Regions from separate parts of the Oceanobacillus picturae genome, predicted to be linked through region 3. Evidence: predicted binding sites of a transcription regulator. Region 3 holds the regulator's gene; each other region holds the start of a gene.
The links. Region 3 encodes CtsR, which represses protease genes until heat stress. Its sites were predicted from a motif close to ATGGTCAATAAAGGTCAAACA; they were not measured.

Region 1 (4,296 bases), on a different contig from region 3:
TGCTTTATTCGATTTTATAGAGAAACATCATGAATGAATAAACAAAACCAGCAAAAGTAATTGGGAAGTAGAGAGGGGGAATACCCAATGTCATTTGCATCCGAAATAAAGAAGGAATTAACAGCAATAGAGGTAGATGAATGCTGTAAAAAGGCAGAACTAGCCGCACTCATTCGCATGAATGGTGCCATTTCCTTATCAAAACAAAAATATGTGCTTGATGTACAAACAGAAAATGCTGCGATTGCCAGGAGAATTTACACCTTAATTAAATCCCTCTATCATCTGCCTGTCGAACTACTCGTACGCAAAAAAATGAAGCTAAAAAAGAATAATGTCTATATTGTACGGATGAAGGAAGAAGTACAGGACTTACTTGTAGATCTAGAGATTTTAACAACGAAGCATACATTTAGTAGGTCCATTTCTAGCAATTATATGAAGAAAACGTGTTGCAAGAAATCCTATTTGCGTGGTGCTTTCCTTGCAGGTGGTTCGATTAATAATCCAGAAACCTCTTCTTACCATTTGGAGATATTTAACTTTTATCAGGAGCACAATGATGCACTTTGTGAGCTTATTAATGAGTTTGGGCTCCATGCTAGAATGTTAGAGCGGAAGAATGGCTTCATTGTGTATATTAAGGAAGCAGAGAAGATTACGGAGTTTCTAAGTATCATTGGAGCACATAACGCTTTATTTAAGTTTGAGGATGTCCGGATTGTAAGAGATATGCGCAATTCTGTTAATCGTCTCGTTAATTGTGAAACCGCAAATCTAAATAAAACAATAGGTGCTGCATTCCGTCAGATTGAAAACATTAATTTAATTGAGAGAACTGTAGGCTTAGATCAGCTACCAGAAAAATTACGTGAAATTGCTGTATTACGTGTGCAGCATCAGGATGTTTCATTGAAAGAACTTGGTGAACTAGTAAGCAGTGGCAAAATTTCTAAATCTGGCGTTAATCACCGACTTAAGAAAATAGATGAATTTGCTGAAAAAATTAAGCGTGGAGACCTATTAGAGAACGGGTGAGGATTTTCTTTTTTAGGTCACCATGATATAATACGAATAATTTAAAAATTTTAAGATATAATGCTTTATAGATCCGGTATGGGGATCCCAAACCGGATAGTTTTTTACTTCAAATGATAACGCTTACGCAGAGAAGGGTGATGGCGATGCAGGAGAAACAAGTTAAGGTGGAATTACCAACAGGATTGCAGGCTAGACCAGCTGCAGAATTTGTACAACTGGCAAACCGTTTCAGTTCTCATTTGTATTTAGAAAAAGAAGGCAAGCGGGTTAATGCTAAAAGTATTATGGGCTTAATGAGTTTAGCAGTTGCAAGTGATGAGGAGATTATTATCTTTGGTGATGGAGAAGACGAAGATAAAGCTATCCAAGAATTAGCTGCCTTTGTAACAGAATAAAATCCCTTTCTTAACGAAAGGGATTTTTGTCTCTTAGGGATGATAAAATGCTTGTTAGGAGCAAGTACGGTTCAGTTACTGTTTTGACACCCTAAATCAAAGAAAAATGTCCACCCTCGTTACAAGATGAGCGAAGGTGGACATTTTTTGATTTCCAGAAATTATTTATCTGTATTACGTTCTAAAATTTTGTCAATTAGACCATAGTCAACTGATCTTTGAGCTGTCATAAAGTTATCGCGATCTGTATCACGCTCAATAACTTCAATTGGCTGTCCAGTACGTTCAGATAGGATTTCATTAATTTTCTCACGCATTTGAATAATACGTTTTGCATGAATTTCAATATCAGTAGCTTGACCTTGCGTACCGCCAAGTGGCTGATGAATCATAACCTCACTATTAGGAAGAGCATAACGTTTTCCTTTTTCACCTGCTGCAAGTAGGAATGCTCCCATTGATGCTGCCATCCCAGTACAGATTGTAGAAACATCTGATTTAATAAACTGCATTGTATCAAAAATAGCCATACCTGCTGTAATTGATCCACCAGGTGAGTTGATGTATAGAGAAATATCTTTCTCAGGATCTTCTGCCTCAAGGAAAAGCAATTGTGCTACGATTGAATTTGCTACATTATCATCAATCGCGCTTCCCAGCATAATAATGCGGTCTTTTAATAGACGTGAGTAAATATCATAGGCGCGTTCTCCACGATTCGTTTGTTCAATAACTGTAGGAATTAAATTCATTTGTAAATCCTCCTTCAATTGTTTCACTTTTATCCATGTTTTGGATTGGATATACTTATCATACCTAATAGGTCAAAAAAGGTCAAATAAAATAGTTCGACACGTTTCACCTTATTAGTAGAGCGGTATGTATTTCACCTTAACTGGCTTAAGACCGCACTTTAAAAAATGCAGGGGAAATCCATCATACAAAGTGGGGGAAACTGCCAGAAAAGATCCGATTCATTCAACTAACATATAGTAGGGAGGATAGGGAACCCTCTCATCAAATGAAGTTTCACTTTATACTCATTCCATCATTCCCTTATTACAAGGAAAATAAACCCATCTTCTCATCGACATATATCACGGATACAAAACGATAGAGAAGATGGGTAGATCTTAATTCACATTGTCATAAAATTATCCCGGTGCAACCGTCCGTAAGGTTCCCACTTCAAAACATGAGGTGAAACAGCGTTTTTAGTGGGAGTAAACGGACGCTAACACCCCGATTCGTTCAACTAAACAATCAGTGGGGGAAAAATGAAAACCCGCACTGATTGAAGTTTCACTTTATTGTTTTAATCGGGGATCTAGGGCATCCCGTAGGCCATCGCCAAATAAATTAAAGCCAAGGACGACAAAGAAAATTGCAAGACCAGGAAAGGCAACAACCCAAGGAGCATTTTGAATCGCAGCTCGTCCATCACTTAACATTGCACCCCATTCAGGTGTTGGCGGCTGAGCACCAAGACCAAGGAAGCTTAAACCAGCTGCATCCAATATGGCAGTCCCAACGCCGAGTGTAGCCTGTACGATAATCGGTGCAACACAATTTGGAAGGACGTGCTGTATAAGAATTCTGCCATGTTTAGCCCCAATTGATTTTGCAGCCTCAATATATTCATTTTCTTTGATAGATAACACTGCCGAACGTACAATCCTCGCAAATTGTGGAATTCCCACAATACCAACCGCAATCATAGCATTTTGTAGACTCGGTCCAAGTACAGCAACCAACGCGATTGCCATGAGAATACTTGGAAATGCCATCATAATGTCAATAAAGCGCATGACGATTTGATCAATCCAACGTCCATAATAGCCAGCGATTCCTCCAAGTAAAACACCAATAGCGAGTGAAATACCTACTGCAATGACTCCTATTTGGATAGAGATCCTTGTCCCATAAACAATCCTAGAAAATATGTCTCTGCCAAGTTCGTCTGTTCCGAGTAAGTGGTCAGAGGAGGGGGCCTGATAGCGATTGACGATATCTTGGGCAGTTGGGCTATGTGTAGCAATCACAGGTGCTAGAATAGCAGTTAGAACAAGTAACACAATGATAATCACACCGATAAGGGCTGTTTTACTCTTTATGATTCGCAACCCCGCTTCTAGCCACAAGGGAATTGGTTTAGAAGCTTTTAAGGATTCTCCACTGGCTGCATTTGTTACGGGTTCTGGAGTGCGCGCCATCGTAATCACATCCTTTCAAATGTCCTGCAACGCAATTATTCATAACGAATCCTCGGATCAAAATACTTATACAAGAGGTCTGTTAATAAGTTAACGAGTACAAATATCGTTGCGACAATTAAGATCGTGCTTTGCACAACGGGATAATCCCTTCCTAAAACGGCCAAATACACATATCGTCCGATGCCTGGCCATGAAAATATCGTTTCAGTAAGCACGGCTCCTCCTAGCAATAGACCGAATTGCAATCCGATAACTGTAAGGACAGGAAGGAAGGCATTTTTTAAGGCATGGTGAAAGATAATCAATCGTGTTTTTAATCCCTTGGCATCTGCGGTACGAATATAGTCTTGTTTCATCACTTCCAGCATGCTGGAGCGTGTCATTCGCGCAATAATAGCCATTGGTATGGTCCCTAATGCAATGCCAGGCATTAGTAAATGTAAAAAGGCATCTTTAAATCCACGGAAATTCCCTGTCAAAAGACTATCTAGCAGATAGAAATTTGTTATGGTATTCATTTCGATGCCTGGTGTCAGTCTGCCAGAAGGGGGGAGAATATTTAGTTTGACGGAGAAGAACCAAATCATCATAAGACCAAGCCAGAAGATGGGGAGTGACACACCAAATAAAGCACCTGTCATACT
Region 2 (4,296 bases), on a different contig from region 3:
CTAACACCCGATTCGTTCAACTAACAATCACTGGAGGAAGAATGAAATTCCCCACTGATTGAAGTTTCACTTTATAAGTCGAACAAGTTGGGGAAAGGTTGGACTATGATTTAGTATCTAATAAAAAAGACGCTGAACATTTTTTGTCCAGCGCCTAATTTTTTAAGCTTTTTCTACAACGATATCCTCTTCTTTAACAGTTACTTCAACGTGTTCAATAGTATCCTCTTCTAAGATTAAATCTGTTAGTTGATCTTCAATCTTATCTTGGATAACCCGACGTAACGGTCGTGCACCAAAGCGACGATCATAACCCAGGTTAGCAAGTTGACGTTTGGCTTCATCAGAAATCGAAATAGTTATATGATTTTCTTCCATATTTTTTTGCAGATCATTGATCATTAAGTCGACAATAGTTAACAGATGCGCTTCTTCCAATTCATTGAACTGGATGATAGAGTCAAAACGGTTAAGAAACTCTGGTTTAAAGTATGCACCAAGATTTTCTAAAGTAGAAACTGCATCATGCTGTGCGCTATTAAATCCGACGTTTACTTCTTTTACTCCTGTACCAGCATTACTTGTCATAATAATGACGGTTTCCTTAAAGCTGACTGTTCGACCTTGAGAGTCTGTTAGATGACCGTCCTCCATAATTTGCAGGAACATGTTCTGCACATCTGGATGAGCCTTTTCAATCTCATCAAGAAGAAGAATGGAATAAGGATTTCTTCTAATACGCTCTGTTAGCTGACCAGCTTCCTCATGACCAACATAACCAGGAGGGGAACCGATAATTTTGGAGACTGCGTGTTTTTCCATATATTCACTCATATCAAGGCGAATAAGCGATTCTTTAGATCCAAACAGTTCCTCAGCTAGTGATTTTGTTAATTCGGTTTTCCCTACCCCAGTTGGTCCAACAAAAAGGAAGGAGCCGATTGGGCGATATTTAGATTTTAGACCGGCACGACTACGGCGTATTGCTTTCGCTACTTTGTTGACGGCCTCATCCTGTCCAATAACTTTAGCACGGAGATTTTCTCCAATGCTTTTCAATTTCATTTGTTCATCTGCTGCAAGTTTTGTAACAGGGATACCTGTCTTTTCTTCTACAATCAATTGAATATCCGATAAGTCTACATCTATTACCTGTTCTTCATCTTTTGCTTTTTCCAATTGCTTTTGTAGTTGAATTTCTTGGTAGCGTAAGTTTGCTGCTTTTTCATAGTCTTCTCTCTCAGCTGCTTCTTCTTTTTCCTTAATTATTTCTTCCAAGCGTTGATTAATGGAATTAGAGTCCTTTTCTGCATTCGCAAGGTTTAGCCTTGATCCGACTTCATCCATTAGGTCAATCGCTTTATCTGGTAGAAAACGATCTTGAATATAACGGTTTGATAACGTTACAAACGCCTGAATGGCTTCATCAGAATAACGGACCTCATGATATGCTTCATAGCGATCCTTGATCCCATGAAGAATCTGGACTGCCTCTTCGGCAGATGGCTCCTTCACAATAATCGGTTGTAAACGACGTTCCAACGCAGCATCCTTTTCAATTTGACGGTATTCTTTTAAAGTTGTTGCACCAATTAATTGAAGATCTCCTCTTGCGAGTGCTGGCTTCAGGATATTCCCTGCATCCATTTGTGAGCTTTCAGCTGTTCCCGCACCTACAATTTGATGGATTTCATCAACAAATAAAATAACATCCTGGCGCTCTTGAACTTCCTGAATAAGTTTTTTCATTCGTTCTTCAAACTGACCGCGTATTCCTGTATTAGCTACAAGAGATGCGACATCTAGCATATAAATTTCTTTATTCATTAGCTTTGCTGGAACATTTCCTTCACTAATCTTCAATGCCAATCCTTCAGCAATAGCTGTTTTACCGACACCTGGTTCCCCGATTAATACTGGGTTGTTTTTATTTCTTCTATTTAAAGTCTCAATGACACGTTTCACTTCATTATCTCGTCCAATAACAGGGTCAATTAGACCTGCTCTTGCAGCGTGGGTCACGTTTTTCGCCAATTGGTCAATTAAGCCATTTCCACGATTATTCTTTTTCTCTTTTGTTTTTGTACCTGCTTTACTATTCCCTTGAGAAAAATGCTGAGAAAATGCTTGCTCTGCATTTCCAAAAGGTGAATTAGAGAAGAAATCATTAGAATTCATCATTTGTCCTTGGATTTCTTGAAAGCAATCATTACAAAGGTGCAATTCAGACATTTCATTATTCATTTTCATTGCGACATTTATATTTGCTTGGTTTTCACCACAGTTTTGACAAAGCATTTTCCATTCCTCCTTGACTATTTAAATCAAATGTTAATCAAATTTGACTTTGACTATATTTGACCTTTGATTCATATTATACTCTGACCTTTTTTGACTTTCAAGTCTTTTGTTTAAAATTTTTAGGGGGAGTTTTATAAGAGTGATTTTGCGGTTCGTATGGTTGATGGGGATGCTCATTCTGTTGATTGGAGCTGCCTTGTGATCGATCGGAACGCTCATGCTGTTGATTGGTGCTGCCTTGTGATCGATTGGAACGCTTATGCCGTTGATTGGAGCTACCTTGCGATCGATTAGAACGCTCATGCTATTGATTGGTGCTGCCTTGTGATTGATTAGAACGCTCATCTTGTTGATTGAAGCTGAACTACGATCGATTGGAACGCCTAACCCGTTGATTGGAGCTGACCTGCGATCGATTGGAACGCTCATCCGGTCGATTGAAGTTAACCTGTGATCGATTGGAACCCTCAACCAGTTGATTGAAGCACCCAGGCGTTAGATTGAACCACACCTCTATTAAGTAAACCGCTCATCTAACCAATTCGCACCCCATCTCAAATATGTATAACAAAAACAGGACGAATCCAAAAACTAGAATCCGTCCTGCAAATTGCAAATATATTAAGTGGATTTTATACTTGTTCTTTCTCTTTATTACGCAACTCTATTCGTCTAATTTTACCAGACGTGGTTTTTGGTAGCTCTTTAATAAACTCTATTTCCCTCGGATATTTATAAGGGGCTGTCGTTTCTTTCACATGGTCTTGAAGCTCTTTAATTAATGCTTCATCTGGATGAACGTCCTCTCTCAAGACAACAAAGGCTTTTACAATACTTCCACGGTCCTCATGCGGGCTTGCGACCACTGCACATTCTTGGACAGCATAGTGCTTCACGAGAGCATCTTCTACTTCAAAAGGCCCAATCGTATAACCAGAGCTTATAATAATATCATCGCTTCTACCTTCAAACCAAAAATAGCCATCTTCATCCTTAGAAGCTTGATCTCCTGTTACATAGTATTCTCCGCGCTGTGTCATTTTTGTGCGTTCACTATCCTTATAATACTCACGGAATAATGCAGGGCAATCAAGTTTCACTGCAATATCGCCTACCTTGTTCACACCTAAAGGAACACCTGCCTCATCTATGATTTCTACCTCATTCCCTGGCGTTGGTTTACCCATAGACCCTGGTTTTACTTCCATCCCTTTCATTACTCCAAGTAATAATGTATTTTCTGTTTGTCCGTAGCCATCTCTTACTATGATATTAAAGTGCTTCTTAAATGTATCGATAACCTCTACATTTAACGGTTCACCAGCGGAAACTGCACTATGCAAAGCTGGTAGCTGATACGTATCAAGATTATTGAGTTTTGCCATCATACGATACTCTGTTGGTGTACAGCACAGCACGTTAATCTCATTATCCTCCAAAAGCTGCAGATATTTCTTTGCATTAAATTTACCGTGATATACAAAGCCTGTAGCTCCTGATCCCAGCACCGAAAGAAAAGGACTCCAAGTCCACTTCTGCCAACCAGGCCCAGCCGTAGCCCATACTTTGTCCCCCTCGTTAATGCAAAGCCAGTTTTCAGAAGCCGTTTTTAAATGAGCAAAACCCCAACCATGCGTGTGGACAACCCCTTTGGGATTTCCTGTTGTTCCAGAAGTATATGGCAAAAACGCAATATCATCACGTGATGTTTTAACAATCTCAAGCGTATCAGATGCTTCTTTTTTTAATTCATCCAAATACATCCAATCGTCAGCTGGCTCCCCTACTACAAAACGTTTTAGCTTGGATAATTGTTCGATCCCCTCATATTGGTCGACGAATGGATGGTAGCTTACTATTCCGCTTACCTCGGCATGTGTGACTCTGTACTGTAAGTCATTAACCTTCAACATTTCTGAACAAGGAATGATTATGATTCCAGTCTTTAATGCTGCAAGGTACACTTCATACGCGTCTATTACCTTGGGGATCATG
Region 3 (4,296 bases):
GTTGAAATGTGTAGAAAGCGGAAATCAATTTTATGTCATATAACGTTTAGTTATACTGAGAGAAACCTGCTATTACTTTACTTAGCACTACATGGTTAAACACTATCTAGTAAGTTTGATAAACGTTCTTTTTAATTTTTCTTCTAGAAACTATTGACACTTAGGTTGAATAAATGCTATATTTATCAAGTCGCCAAATTCGACAGCAATCGACAACTTGATTGAAACATTTAAATAAAAAAGTTGTTGACAGTTTGATTTGAAAATGGTATGATATAAAAGTTGCTTCAAAAAAAGCAACAAAAACAAATTGCTCTTTGAAAACTGAACAAAACAACTAGTATGTCAAGGAAAAACAGACTTTCTGTTTTTCGAAGAAATACAAGCAGAAGCCAGTGGAGCTGACGGATACTAATAGATCGAGGACTTAACTAACATTTTCTATGATTCGTTGTTACCTCTTATTTAGTTTTTAGGGTATAAATAAAAACCCCTTGCATTTTCTTTGAAAAATGCATATAATATGGTCAGTTATCAAGGAAGTTTGAAGTGATTCATTTTCTTTCTATGAGAAACACAAAATGACCTATATGAACGAGGTCTGGTAGTAATAGCGGAGAGGTCACACCTGTTCTCATGCCGAACACAGAAGTTAAGTTCTCCAGCGCCGATGGTAGTTGGGGCTTTGCCCCTGCAAGAGTAGGACGCCGCCAGGCAAACTGAAATGCTAAGTTCACATTTATTGTGTCTTAGCATTTTTTTGTATATTGTTATAATGTTAGAAGGGGACGTATGGGTTTCTCTCTACTAATTAAGGAAAGATTATCATATATTATAAAGAGAAAGACATTGTGGGGAGGTGTGAACACTGGAATCATTTATAGAAGGAATGCTTGGGGAAGACTTCCTCCTTATTATGGCCCGTATACTGTTTGCGCTACTGTTGTCGGGTTTAATTGGATTTGAAAGAGAAATTAAAAATCACTCAGCTGGTTTTCGGACACACATTCTTGTAGGCGTTGGGGCATGTTTGATGATGCTACTATCTTTATATGGATTTGACGTGTTTATGGAAACACATGAGAATGTACAATTTGATCCAGCGCGTATTCCCTCATATGTTATTAGTGGTATTGGGTTTTTGGGTGCCGGTACGATCATAGTATATGGAGGTACAATAAGAGGATTAACTACTGCTGCCTCTATCTGGACAGTGGCAGGTATTGGCCTAGTCGTTGGCGCTGGCATGTATGCAGCTGCCCTTTTTACAACCATTGTTATTTTGTTAAGTTTAATCTTCCTTAATAACTTTGAAAAGCTCTTTAGAAAAGGGAGTACTTCCAACCTGATTCAAATTGTTGCACTGCCCGAGATAAAAGTGAATGATGTGGTATCCGTTTTTGAAAAGTTTAATTTGTCCATTAAGAATGTAGAAATTATTAAAGCAGAGCATGGTATACGGAATATCTTTATAAAAATTGATAGAAATGATCAGTTAAACAGAATCCACTTTTTTGAGGAGCTCTCTCGTATTGAGCATATAAAGAACATATCTGAAATTTGAAATCGAATAAACTTACAAAGAATCTTACAGTATTATCATAGCTGTAAGATTTTTGTACGCTATAAGAGAAATCAGAGGTTTCGCCCTTGTTGTTTTTGTCTAAGATAAATAGGGAAAACAATTATTTGCATCTCTTGTGATTTGTCGTATAATAAGAATATAGTCAAAGATAGTCAAAGTCAAAAGCCTTTGTTGAAAAGGAGGTGCATAGTATGAGCAATATTTCCGACATCATTGAAAATTATTTAAAACAAATTCTTCAAGACAGAGGGAAAAATGCAATTGAAATAAAACGAAGTGAAATTGCCGATCAGTTTCAATGTGTGCCCTCGCAAATAAATTATGTTATTAAAACAAGATTTACTGTGGAAAAAGGGTATATAGTAGAGAGTAAACGGGGCGGCGGAGGATATATTCGAATCATGCGTGTTATTCATCAAGACAATTCCGAACTTATCGATGAAATTATAAACATGATTAATCCGACGGTAACGCAGCAGGCAGCAATAGATGTTCTCGATCGATTACTCGATGAACAGCTTATTACACCACGTGAAGCGAAGATCATGCTAAGTGCCATAGGAAGGAATACGTTAGCGTTTCAACTTCCTTTGCGAGATGAAGTGCGCGCAAGGGTCTTAACGGCCATGCTGTCCACATTGAAATACTTAAATAAGTAAGGGGGGTTTTTCATGGAATGTCAGGAATGCCATGAGCGTCCTGCAACACTGCACTTTACACAATACGTTAACGGACAAAAAAGTGAAGTTCATGTTTGTGAGGTTTGTGCAAAGGAAAAGGGATATATGAACTATCCTGAAGAAGGATATTCGTTGCATAACTTACTTTCAGGCTTAATGAATTTTGATACCTCTACGATTAAGGGACCGCAGCAAAATACTTTTAAGCAGGTACAAGAATTACAATGTCCAAAGTGCGAGATGACATTTTCTGAATTCAAGCAGGTGGGGAAATTCGGTTGCGCTGTATGCTATGACACGTTTTCTAGTCGCCTGGATCCTATATTCCGTCGTGTTCATGCAGGGAATACAAAGCATCAAGGTAAGATCCCCAAACGCCAAGGCGGAGACCTGCATAATAAAAAATTAATGGAAGATTACAAGGCAAAATTAAGAAGACTGATTGAAGATGAAGCCTTTGAAGAAGCTGCTGAAGTAAGAGATAAAATAAAGGCGTTGGAAAATAATACACAGGATCCGGAAGAGGGTGATCCTTCATGACATTACAAAATTTTATGAATGAAGCAATTAGTCCTTGGATGCGTGAGGAAGGGCCTGACAGTGACATTGTATTAAGTAGCCGTATACGTCTGGCGCGCAATTTTGCGAATGTGTCCTACCCAATTATTGCAGATAAGGATAAATTGGAAGAGATTCGTGATTTCTTCCGTGACAATTATGAGAATCAATCATTTGAGGAATATAAAGACTTCGCTTTTGTGGCGATAGGGGATTTATCCCCTGTTGAAAAACGAGTACTGGTGGAGAAACATTTAATCAGCCCCCATCTTGCGGAAAACGCAGAGATCGCTGCAGCTTTAATTTCGGAAAATGAACAGGTTTCCTTAATGGTCAATGAAGAGGATCATATTCGTATCCAGTTGTATCTCCCAGGTTTCCAACTGGAAAATGCATTGCAAAAAGCTTTTACATTTGATGATTTCCTTGAGGAAAAAGTCAATTATGCTTTTGATGAAACGAGAGGTTACTTAACAAGCTGCCCGACAAATGTCGGCACTGGCATGCGTGCTTCTGTTATGATGCATCTGCCCGCTCTGGCGATGACCAAGCAAATTAATAGGATGATTCCAGCGATTAACCAGCTCGGCCTTGTAGTACGAGGGATCTATGGTGAGGGCAGTGAAGCAATAGGGAGCATTTTCCAAATATCTAATCAAATTACACTTGGTAAGACAGAGGAAGACATTGTCGAGGACCTACAAAGTGTTGTAAAGCAGCTAATTGATCATGAGAGAAAAGCACGCAGTCGAATTATGGAGCAATCAAGAACCTCATTGGAGGATCGAATTTTCCGTTCATATGGAGTCTTGGAATACAGCAGAGTCATCGAATCAAAAGAAGCAGCTGTTTGTCTCTCCAATGTACGACTTGGTATTGATTTAGGATTCATTGAAAACGTATCGCGGAATATATTAAATGAACTAATGATTTTAACTCAACCAGGGTTTCTTCAACAATATGCGAAGCGTACACTTACCGCCAATGAACGAGATGTACTTCGCGCTTCATTGATCCGGGAAAGACTGCAATTGGAAAAATAGTTAGGAGGAATACAATATGATGTTTGGACGATTTACAGAGAGAGCACAAAAAGTGCTTGCCTTGTCACAAGAAGAAGCGGTCCGTCTCGGGCACAATAATATTGGAACAGAGCACATCTTACTAGGACTGGTTCGTGAAGGTGAAGGCATCGCTGCGAAAGCATTGCAGTCCCTCGGATTGGAAGTAGCAAAAATTCAGGAAGAAGTAGAAAAACTAATTGGTGTGGGCAAACAACCAATGCAATCTATTCACTATACCCCACGAGCAAAAAAGGTGGTAGAGCTGTCACAGGATGAGGCAAGAAAGCTAGGGCATTCCTATGTCGGAACAGAGCATATCCTTCTTGGTCTTATTCGTGAAGGTGAAGGGGTAGCAGCCCGGGTGCTTAATAATCTAGGTGTGAGCCTTAATAAAGCGAGACAACAGGTG

Region 1: the regulator CtsR is predicted to act here: its motif matches at 2,257-2,277, upstream of clpP (ATP-dependent Clp endopeptidase proteolytic subunit ClpP).
Region 2: the regulator CtsR is predicted to act here: its motif matches at 2,379-2,399, upstream of BN988_RS14330 (ATP-dependent Clp protease ATP-binding subunit).

Annotation. Positions count from the first base shown of each region.
Region 1 covers NZ_CCAX010000001.1:1,595,934-1,600,229, reverse strand. Annotated here, with positions in the region: gene BN988_RS08175 (gluconeogenesis factor YvcK family protein) at 1-20, shown strand, start outside; gene whiA (DNA-binding protein WhiA) at 88-1,038, shown strand; gene BN988_RS08165 (HPr family phosphocarrier protein) at 1,185-1,436, shown strand; gene clpP (ATP-dependent Clp endopeptidase proteolytic subunit ClpP) at 1,598-2,206, opposite strand; gene nikC (nickel transporter permease) at 2,744-3,649, opposite strand; gene BN988_RS08150 (ABC transporter permease) at 3,685-4,296, opposite strand, start outside.
Region 2 covers NZ_CCAX010000002.1:664,424-668,719, reverse strand. Annotated here, with positions in the region: gene BN988_RS14330 (ATP-dependent Clp protease ATP-binding subunit) at 163-2,298, opposite strand; gene mbcS (acyl-CoA synthetase MbcS) at 2,934-4,296, opposite strand, start outside.
Region 3 covers NZ_CCAX010000004.1:276,527-280,822, reverse strand. Annotated here, with positions in the region: rRNA gene rrf (5S ribosomal RNA) at 601-716, shown strand; gene BN988_RS18170 (MgtC/SapB family protein) at 890-1,564, shown strand; gene BN988_RS18165 (CtsR family transcriptional regulator) at 1,777-2,244, shown strand; gene BN988_RS18160 (UvrB/UvrC motif-containing protein) at 2,257-2,805, shown strand; gene BN988_RS18155 (protein arginine kinase) at 2,802-3,866, shown strand; gene clpC (ATP-dependent protease ATP-binding subunit ClpC) at 3,883-4,296, shown strand, end outside.